DNA from 2 places in the Trinickia sp. HAY1-2D genome. Region 1 is predicted to be linked to the other one. Evidence: riboswitches for the same ligand, from Rfam matches in the RefSeq annotation. Region 1 holds a riboswitch; the other holds the start of a gene.
The links. Region 1 has a riboswitch for cobalamin ahead of ACR9ZC_RS22840 (TonB-dependent receptor plug domain-containing protein). Riboswitches for the same ligand answer to the same signal wherever they lie in the genome.
Positions count from the first base shown of each region.

Region 2: another riboswitch for cobalamin. It lies ahead of ACR9ZC_RS03945 (HoxN/HupN/NixA family nickel/cobalt transporter); the one in region 1 lies ahead of ACR9ZC_RS22840 (TonB-dependent receptor plug domain-containing protein).

Region 1 covers NZ_JBPGWX010000002.1:3,394,804-3,399,011, forward strand. The annotation lists gene ACR9ZC_RS22840 (TonB-dependent receptor plug domain-containing protein) at 1-1,794, opposite strand, end outside; cobalamin riboswitch at 1,897-2,132, opposite strand; gene ACR9ZC_RS22845 (ATPase) at 2,292-2,660, shown strand; gene ACR9ZC_RS22850 (cell division protein ZapA) at 2,657-2,971, shown strand; RNA gene ssrS (6S RNA) at 3,049-3,230, shown strand; gene ACR9ZC_RS22860 (EVE domain-containing protein) at 3,340-3,798, shown strand; gene ACR9ZC_RS22865 (SIMPL domain-containing protein) at 3,839-4,208, shown strand, end outside.
Region 2 covers NZ_JBPGWX010000001.1:896,235-900,442, reverse strand. The annotation lists gene ACR9ZC_RS03950 (tetratricopeptide repeat protein) at 1-1,879, shown strand, start outside; cobalamin riboswitch at 1,899-2,178, shown strand; gene ACR9ZC_RS03945 (HoxN/HupN/NixA family nickel/cobalt transporter) at 2,346-3,443, shown strand; gene cobW (cobalamin biosynthesis protein CobW) at 3,498-4,208, shown strand, end outside.

The DNA of each region.
Region 1 (4,208 bases):
GCGGTAGCGCGCCGAGAGATTCACGACGCCATATCCCCCCAGGACAGTGCCGCTATCGTTGCGTGCGCCGCTCACGATCCACTCGCCGCCGACGCGCCATGTGCCGATGCTCCGGTTCGCCGCAAACGATGCGAAGTGCCGCGCACGCCGGTTCAGATCGACGTGGGCATCTTCGTCGACGGGGTTTTGCACCGTGAGCGCTGCCCGGATATCGGTCTTGCCGAGGTGACCGCGCCATGATGCCTCCAGGCCCTGCACCTTCGCGCGCCCCACGTTCTTCGCGATATAGAAGAGCCCGCCTTGTGTCGGCACATAGTTGATGAGGTCGCTGTAGTTCGTCTGAAAGGCGGTAAGGCGCGCCACGCCGAATGCATCGGAAGCATACTGCAGCGCCGCCTCGAGAGCATGACTGCGCTCGGGTCTGATCGCTCGATTGCCGCTGCCGGGGTAGTACAGATCGTCGAAGCTCGGGGCCCGGAACGCGCTCGCATAGCTGAAGCGCGCCCCCCAGTGCTCGGTGATGTCGTATCCGTAGCCCAGGTAGTAGGTGTTCGCGCCGCCGAAATCGGAATACTGATCGCGGCGCACGTTCGCCTGAATACGACTCGCGCCGAATCGGCCCGTATAGCCTGCGAATGCCGAATCGACGCGCCGCGCGGGCGCGGCGAAGATGTCCGATTCGAGCGACTGATCGAGATGCTCGTAGCCGAGTTGCAGCGTATGGTCCGGCGACAGCTTGAAATCGTTCTGCCACGTGTACTGGCGGTTGTTCGTATCGAAGCGGTTGTCGTAGACGCCGTTCGTTTTCTCGACGCTGCGATCGTCGCCCTCCGCGACGGTGAAGTGGGTGGTCCATCGATCGGTCAGCTTGCCGTTCGCGAATACGGAGACCTCGCGCACTTTGCTGTAGAGGTCGTTCAGATCGGAGGGCATTCCGAACGGGTTGTCGAAACTCGCGTTGCCGTTCGATTGAAAAAAGCGCACGCCCGCGTCCCACTTGTCGCTGAACCGATGACGGATCGCCGCCGACACCGTCTCGTTGAGGTAACCGTTCGCATTGGGATTGGCATTCGGCGCGAGCGCCGGGTCGATCGACGAAAAGCCATCGTTCTTGAAGCGCGAAACATCGAAGCTGAAGGTCGTCTTGCCTTCCTTGTCCAATGCGCCATCGACACCCGCTTCCTGCGTTTGCGTGTGATAGCTGCCGTAGCCGAGCGAAAAATGAAAACGCGGCGGATGATTGCCGCCGTCTTTCGTGAAGACCTGCACGACGCCCCCCATCGCGCCCGAGCCATAAAGCGCGGAGACGTCCCCGTTCACGACCTCCACATGGTCGATTTGCGACAGCGGAAGCTGCGCGATCTGCGCCTGCGCGAGACTGACCGAATCGACGCGCACCCCGTCGATCAGCACGAGCGATTGCGTCGGCGAGCCGCCGCGCAGCGTCAGCGACGCATTGCCGCCGGGCCCGCCGTTACGAATGAGCTGCGCGCCCGGCGCGAGCGACAGCAGCCCCGGCAGATCGATCGCCGTCGAATCCTCGATATCTTGCCGCGTAAAACTCGTGGTTTGCGGGATCGCATCGGCGAGGGCCTGAGGCGAACGCCGCGCCGTCACGACGATCGGCTCCAACGTGCCAAGGGTCGAATCGGACGCGGTGGAGGCGGAGATGGAACCTGAAACCGAAACCGTCGACGAACTCGACGGTGAATCGAAGGCGGCCGATTGCGCGAGCGCGGCAAGCGGCAGGCCTGCGAACGCAACGCACGCCGCGCGCGGCATGGATAAGGACATCGTTGGTATTCCCATGGATCGGCAGGCAGCCCGCTTCCCCGCAGGCCACCCCGTCATGAGCACGCCCCGAAACACGCGATGCAGCTTCGCGTTGCCGTCGGGAGCGGCGCTCCCCCTTTGGCCGGTATCCGGGCTGACGAGCTCTCGAATCCGCCTTCCCACGCGCCAAGGCACGCAGTGGCTTCGGATCGATTTCGCCGCGACGAACGCGGACGACGCATCGCTTACCGTTGCGGGGGCAGCACAGGTTGACGCGCGAAACGCCGCACGCTCCCTGTTTCCCGTTTAACCGCGCGCATCGGAAACGAACGCGCGGGCACCAAAGTGCCGCAAGTGTAGGAGCGGGCCCCATGAGCGTCAAGAATCGACCGTTTTGGCGTCTCGGGCGGCAACATCGGCACAAATCGACAGGATGTTGTTACGTCTCGAAACGAGACAAGGATCGGATGCTCGCGTATTCCGCGCTAAAATGCGCAAGTCTTTAGAGGACGCAGCAGATGCTCACCGAACTCGAAACCCTGTCACACAACATCGGCCGGCTGATCGCGATCAACGAACGCCATCAGCAGGCCCGCCACGCGCTCGAAGAGCAGCTTGCGCAATTGCGCGCGGAAAACGACTCGGCCCACGCCGAGCTCGAACTCCTGCGCGACGAACGCAATGCCTTGCAAGTCGAGCGCGATACATTGCTTGCCAAGATCGACGATGCGCAGGTGCGCCTGAACGCCATTCTCGAAAAACTGCCGCGCACGAAGGGCCCGTACGAAGGCGATAACCAGCTCGATCTGCTCGCCGAACCGGGCGAGCGCGAAGCGCCGCACGGCAATTCGGCGAACGCGGCGGCTCAGCAGGGAGAAAACGCATGACGACGAAGCAGATCGAAGCGACGATTCTCGGGCAGACGTACCGTCTTGCGTGCTCCCCCGAAACCGAAACGCAACTGCTCGACGCCGTTGCGCGCGTGGACGCCGAAATGACGAAAGTCCGCTCAGTGAGCAGCGTGCGCGGCACCGATCGCATCGCGGTCATGGCAGCCCTCTCGCTCGCGTCGGAACTGGTCAAGCTGCAAGAAAGTATCCGGCATGGGGAAGCATTCCCGGCCGAGGAAATCAGGCGTACAATGCGTCAAATGAACGAACAGCTTGGCGCGGTGCTGGAGCAAAGCGAAGCGCGATAGCCGTTGCATGAGGCACGACGCTTCGAGCACTGGTGGTTGTGACTGTTCGGTATGTTGAGCTTTACACAAGTTTTACGGCTTCCCTGCCTGGTTCGCCAAGGTCATAAATTCCTTGAACCAATGCCATGTGCACGGTTGCGGAAATTTGCAGCACGGGTGTGCGCGTCACTCTGTCTGATGTACCCGAAGTGCGGCTAACTGCGACCAATTCTGAACTCCCGGTTCAGGATGCCGGCCTAGCGGCCAAGGCGGGGACTTTATTCGACGGCATCGGTTCGACCGATGCCGTTTTCATTTGCGGCGCGAGAAGGCCAAAACTACCGGGCCGTGTTGGTTTCATCCACCGTTGAACGCATTCAATCGACCCTATGCGCTATTGGCTGATGAAGTCCGAACCGGACGAAGCGAGTATCGACGATCTCGCCACCGCTTCCTCGCGCACGCTCCCCTGGACCGGCGTACGCAACTATCAGGCGCGCAACTTCATGCGCGATACGATGCAGCTCGGCGACGGTGTGCTTTTTTACCATTCGAGCTGTCCCGAGCCCGGCATCGCGGGGATCGCCCGCGTCGTCTCCGGCGCCTATCCCGATCCGACGCAGTTCGACCCCAAAAGCGTGTACTTCGATCCGAAATCGACACGCGAGTCGCCGCGCTGGATGCTGGTCGACGTCGAGTTCGTCAAGAAAATACCGCTCATTTCGCTCGCCGAGCTGCGCAAACATCGCGAGCTCGCCGACATGCGCGTGCTGGCGAAAGGCAACCGTCTGTCGATCACACCCGTCACCGAAGCCGAATGGCGCTTCATCACCGAACGGCTGGCGTGAACCTCATCCATCGATTTTTCCAAGAAAAAGGACCTGAGAGATGACAAGAACGACCGCCACTGTTTTCACGCTCGTTGCCGCCGCCGCACTGACGTGTGTTGCCCCATTCGCAACCGACGCGGCGCGCGCGGCCACGCCGCCGTCCGCGGAGAGCGCGCCGGCCGGTGTGTTGTCGCTATCCGCGCAGGCGAGCGACGAAGTGCCTCAGGATGTCGTCGACATCACGCTGTTTTACGAACAGGAAGCCGCCGATGCGGCTTCATTGACGGATGCCCTCAACAAACGCACGGCCACGGCGCTTGCGCAGGCAAAGAGCGTGACCGGCGTGAGCGCACGTACGGGCGCGTTTTCGATCTATCCGTCGACCGATCGGAATGGCCGCATTTCCGCTTGGCGCGGACGCACGGAAG
Region 2 (4,208 bases), on a different contig from region 1:
CGGGGCCGCTGAAGGACGCGACGCGGCGCCATCGAGGGTAAGCAGCACGATGCCCGAAGCGTTCGAGGCGGGCCCGCGGGCGTCGAAGATTCGTCAGCATCTCGAGGCGGGCGAATTGATCGAGGCATCGGAGATGCTTTCCGATTGCCTGAAGCTTGCTCGCGACGATGCCGACGTTGCCACGTTGCAAGCGCAGCTGCTGCGGCTGTGCGGGCGCTATCAGGAGGCGAGCGAGTGGGTCGATCGCGCGCTGGCGGCAGTGCCCGCCCACAGCGGGGCTTATGTCGAAGCGGCACGTCTGGCGGCGCTCACCGGCGCAACGGAGCGTGCATTAGACTGCTTCGAACAGGCGCACCGCGCGATGCCCGATGCAACGGATTGTTTCGCCGAGTGGACTGCGCTTGCCCATGCGGTACGGCGAACGGATATCGCTGCAACCGTCGCTGCTCGATGGTGCGAGCTCGCCCCCGATTCCGCGCACGCGTGGTTCTCGCTCGGCCTCGCGCATCACGAGGCCGGGGCGCTCGATGCGGCGCTTGCGGCGTACGAGCATGCCGTCTCGCTCGATGCCGATGTTCCAATGCTGCGCAATAACCTCTCGGCGCTGCATTACACGCGAGGCGAATACGATGCGGCGTTGAACGTCGGGAGGCAGGCGCTTCGCGCGGAGCCCAATCATCATCTCGCATGGACGAACCTCGCCAATGTCTGGCTGAAGTTGCGCGAGCCGCACAAAGCGTTGATCGCCGCACGGCGCGCCGCAACGCTGGCGCCTGATTTCGCGCTGGCGCAGCTTGCCTTGAGCAATGCGGCCCGCGAGTCGCAGTCATGGGCCGAGGCGTTCGATGCGATCGTGCGCGCGGCGAAAATATCGGGCGCGGAGCCGAAGATCCAGTTCTCGGTCGCGATGCTGCAGTTGATGCAAGGCGACTTCGCAAACGGCTGGATCAATTTCGAGGCGCGCTGGAGCGGATCGCCCGAGCTGGCGGACAAGGAGGCGTTTTGCCCAGACCAACGCTGGCGGGGCGAAGCGCTCGAGGGCAAGACGCTGCTCGTCTGGGGCGAGCAGGGACATGGCGATGCCATCCAGTTCATTCGCTTTTTGCCATCTATCGTCAAGCACGCGCGCGATGCGGGCGGGAAGGTCATCTGCTGCTGTTTTCGTCCGCTGTACGAGCTTTTCAAGCGAAGCCTGGCAGGCTGTAATGTCGAGGTCTTGCCCAGCGATCTCCAGCGGTTGCCCCACTTCGACTACCAGCTTCCGCTCGCGAGCTTGCCGCTCGTGCTCGGCGTCACGCTCGAAATGCTCCCCGCACCCGCGGCGTACCTGGTACCGGACGCGGCCCGCGTCGAACGTTGGCGTGGCGAAATCGGCGGGAGCGCTCGCCTGAAAGCGGGGCTCGTGTGGACGGGCAGCCGCAATCATCAGCGCAATTCCGTGCGCGCGGTGTGCCCGGAGCGCTACGCCGAAGCCTTCTCCCGCATCGACGGTATCGATTGGTATAGCTTGCAACCCGGCGCAGCCGAGGACGTCGAGCGCATGGAACGTGCGGGACTGCACGTCGTCGATCGAACGAGCGAGTTCGCGAGCTTCGACGATACGGCCGCGCTCATTGCCAACCTCGATGTCGTCGTGACCGTCTGCACGTCCGCCGCGCATCTGGCCGCTGCATTGGGCCGGCCCGCGTGGTTGCTGCTCGACGTCAACCCGCACTGGGTATGGATGACGGAGCGTCGGGACAGCCCTTGGTATCCGAGCGTCAGGCTCTATCGTCAGCGCAACTATCGGGATTGGACCGCACCGCTGGCCGAACTGAGGGCCGACCTCGAACAGGCAGCCCGGCAACCGGCGGTGCAAGGAGCCGGCGCGCGTCCTTGACGCTCGCCGAGCGCGCCCTTACACTCGCAGCCAATCTGGTGCTCGCGCGCGCATTCCTGCGTGCGCAGTTAAACGGGAAACAGGAGCGCGTCCGGGCGAACGATGCCGGCACGATCGACCTGTGCTGCCCCCGCAACGGTGAGCGAACGCATCGCGAACGCGATGCAGAGCCGGCTTCGATGCATGCACGCAAGGCCGTGTATGCAGGCAACCACTGCGCAAGAAACAACACCACTCGCGCGGGAAGGTGAAGCGGCGCTTTCGTCAGCCCGGATACCGGCCAGAGGGAAGGCGGATGCCGCGGTGGGCGGCATGCCAGCCGGGACTGCTTCGCTTCGCGCTGTCATTGCGTCATCGCACCTCGTTTTCCTGCTTCGATCAGGTTCGGCTTCGCCGTTGGCCGGCACCGGGCAATGGAACGAGCGGTGCGATAGCTCGCGGGATAGCGCAAGGGCGGGGCACGTCCATGTCAATCCGTCTCGATCTCCATAAGGGGACCGCCGTGCTCGAGTCCATCGCGGGGCTTTTCAACGATAGTTCCACTGCGTTGCGCAACAAGGTGGCAGGCATCTATGCCGTGCTGCTCGTCTTCAATCTAGGGGCCTGGGTTTGGGCCTTCGTCGCTTTTCGCGGTCAGCCGGTTTTGCTCGGCACCGCATTGCTTGCCTATACGTTCGGCCTTCGTCACGCCGTGGACGCGGATCATATCGCCGCAATCGACAATGTCACGCGCAAGCTGCTGCAGGAGCGACGCAACTCGCTCGGTGCGGGCTTTTTCTTTTCGCTCGGACATTCGACGGTGGTCGTGCTCATGTCGATTGCCGTTGCGCTGACGGCGTCCACACTGACTGCACATTTCTCGCAACTGAAGTCCATCGGCGCCGTCATCAGCACCTGTGTGTCGGCGTTCTTTCTGCTGATACTGGCTGCGGCCAATATGGCGATCCTGCTTTCGATGTGGCGCACGTTTCGCGCGGCGCGTCGGGGCGAGCCCATCGTCGAAGAAGACCTGGACCTGCTGCTCGGCGGGCGAGGCCTGCTTGCGCGCCTGTTCCGACCGCTTTTCAAGCTCGCATCGCGCAGCTGGCACCTCTATCCGATCGGTCTGCTGTTTGGCCTGAGCTTCGACACGGCCACCGAAGTGGCGCTCTTCGGCATTTCGGCCACGCAGGCATCCGGCGGCATGTCGGTCTGGTCCATCGCCGCCTTGCCGCTGCTTTTCACGGCCGGTATGTCGCTCGTCGACACCACCGACGGCATTCTGATGACCGGCGCGTATCGCTGGGCCTTCGTTCGGCCGATTCGCAAGATCTACTACAACATGACGATCACCTTCGTCTCCGTCGTGGTGGCGCTCGTGATCGGCAGTGTCGAAGCACTCGCCCTTGCGGCGGACAAGCTCCAGCTCAAAGGCGCCTTCTGGGATTTCATCGGCAGCGCCGCCGACCGTTTCGGTTTGCTCGGCTATTTCGTCATCGGCATTTTTCTGTTCAGTTGGGCTGTGTCGGCGTTGATCTACCGCTTCAAGCGCTATGACGAAATCGACGTGACACTGTCGGCCTGAGCTTCGGCTCGCGAGGCATTTTCGAACGATATCGAGGTACTCATGCACACTCCCATGCGCAAGATCCCGGTCACCGTCGTGACGGGCTTTCTCGGCAGCGGCAAGACCACGCTGCTGCGCCATATTCTGCAAAACGCGCGCGGTGCGCGCATCGCGGTCATCGTCAACGAGTTCGGCGAACTCGGCATCGATGGCGAAATCCTCAAAGGCTGCGGCATCGGCTGCGAGGAGGACGGCGCCTCCGGCGCGCTCTATGAGTTGGCCAATGGTTGTCTTTGCTGCACCGTGCAGGAGGAGTTCTTCCCCGTCATGGAAGCGCTCGTCGAGCGCCGCGACAGCATCGATCACGTGCTCATCGAGACGTCGGGCCTCGCTTTGCCGAAGCCGCTCGTTCAAGCCTTCAACTGGCCCGCCATCAAGAACGCTTTCACGGTCGATGCGGTCGTGACCGTCGTCGATGGGCCGGCCGTTGCGAGCGGTCAATTCGCTGCGGACCCGTTGGCCATCGAGCGCGAGCGTCGGGCCGATCCCAATCTCGACCACGAATCGCCGTTGCACGAGCTGTTCGAAGACCAACTGTGCGCGGCCGACCTCGTGGTCCTCAACAAGACGGATTTGCTCGACGATGCGGGGATGGCCGCCGTCGAGGCGCTGGTGCGCGAAGAGATTCCGTCGCATGTCAAGGTCGTGCGTGCACAGCGGGGCGAGCTCGATTTGCAGGTGCTGCTCGGCCTTCAGGCCGCGTCGGAGGAGACCATTCATCTA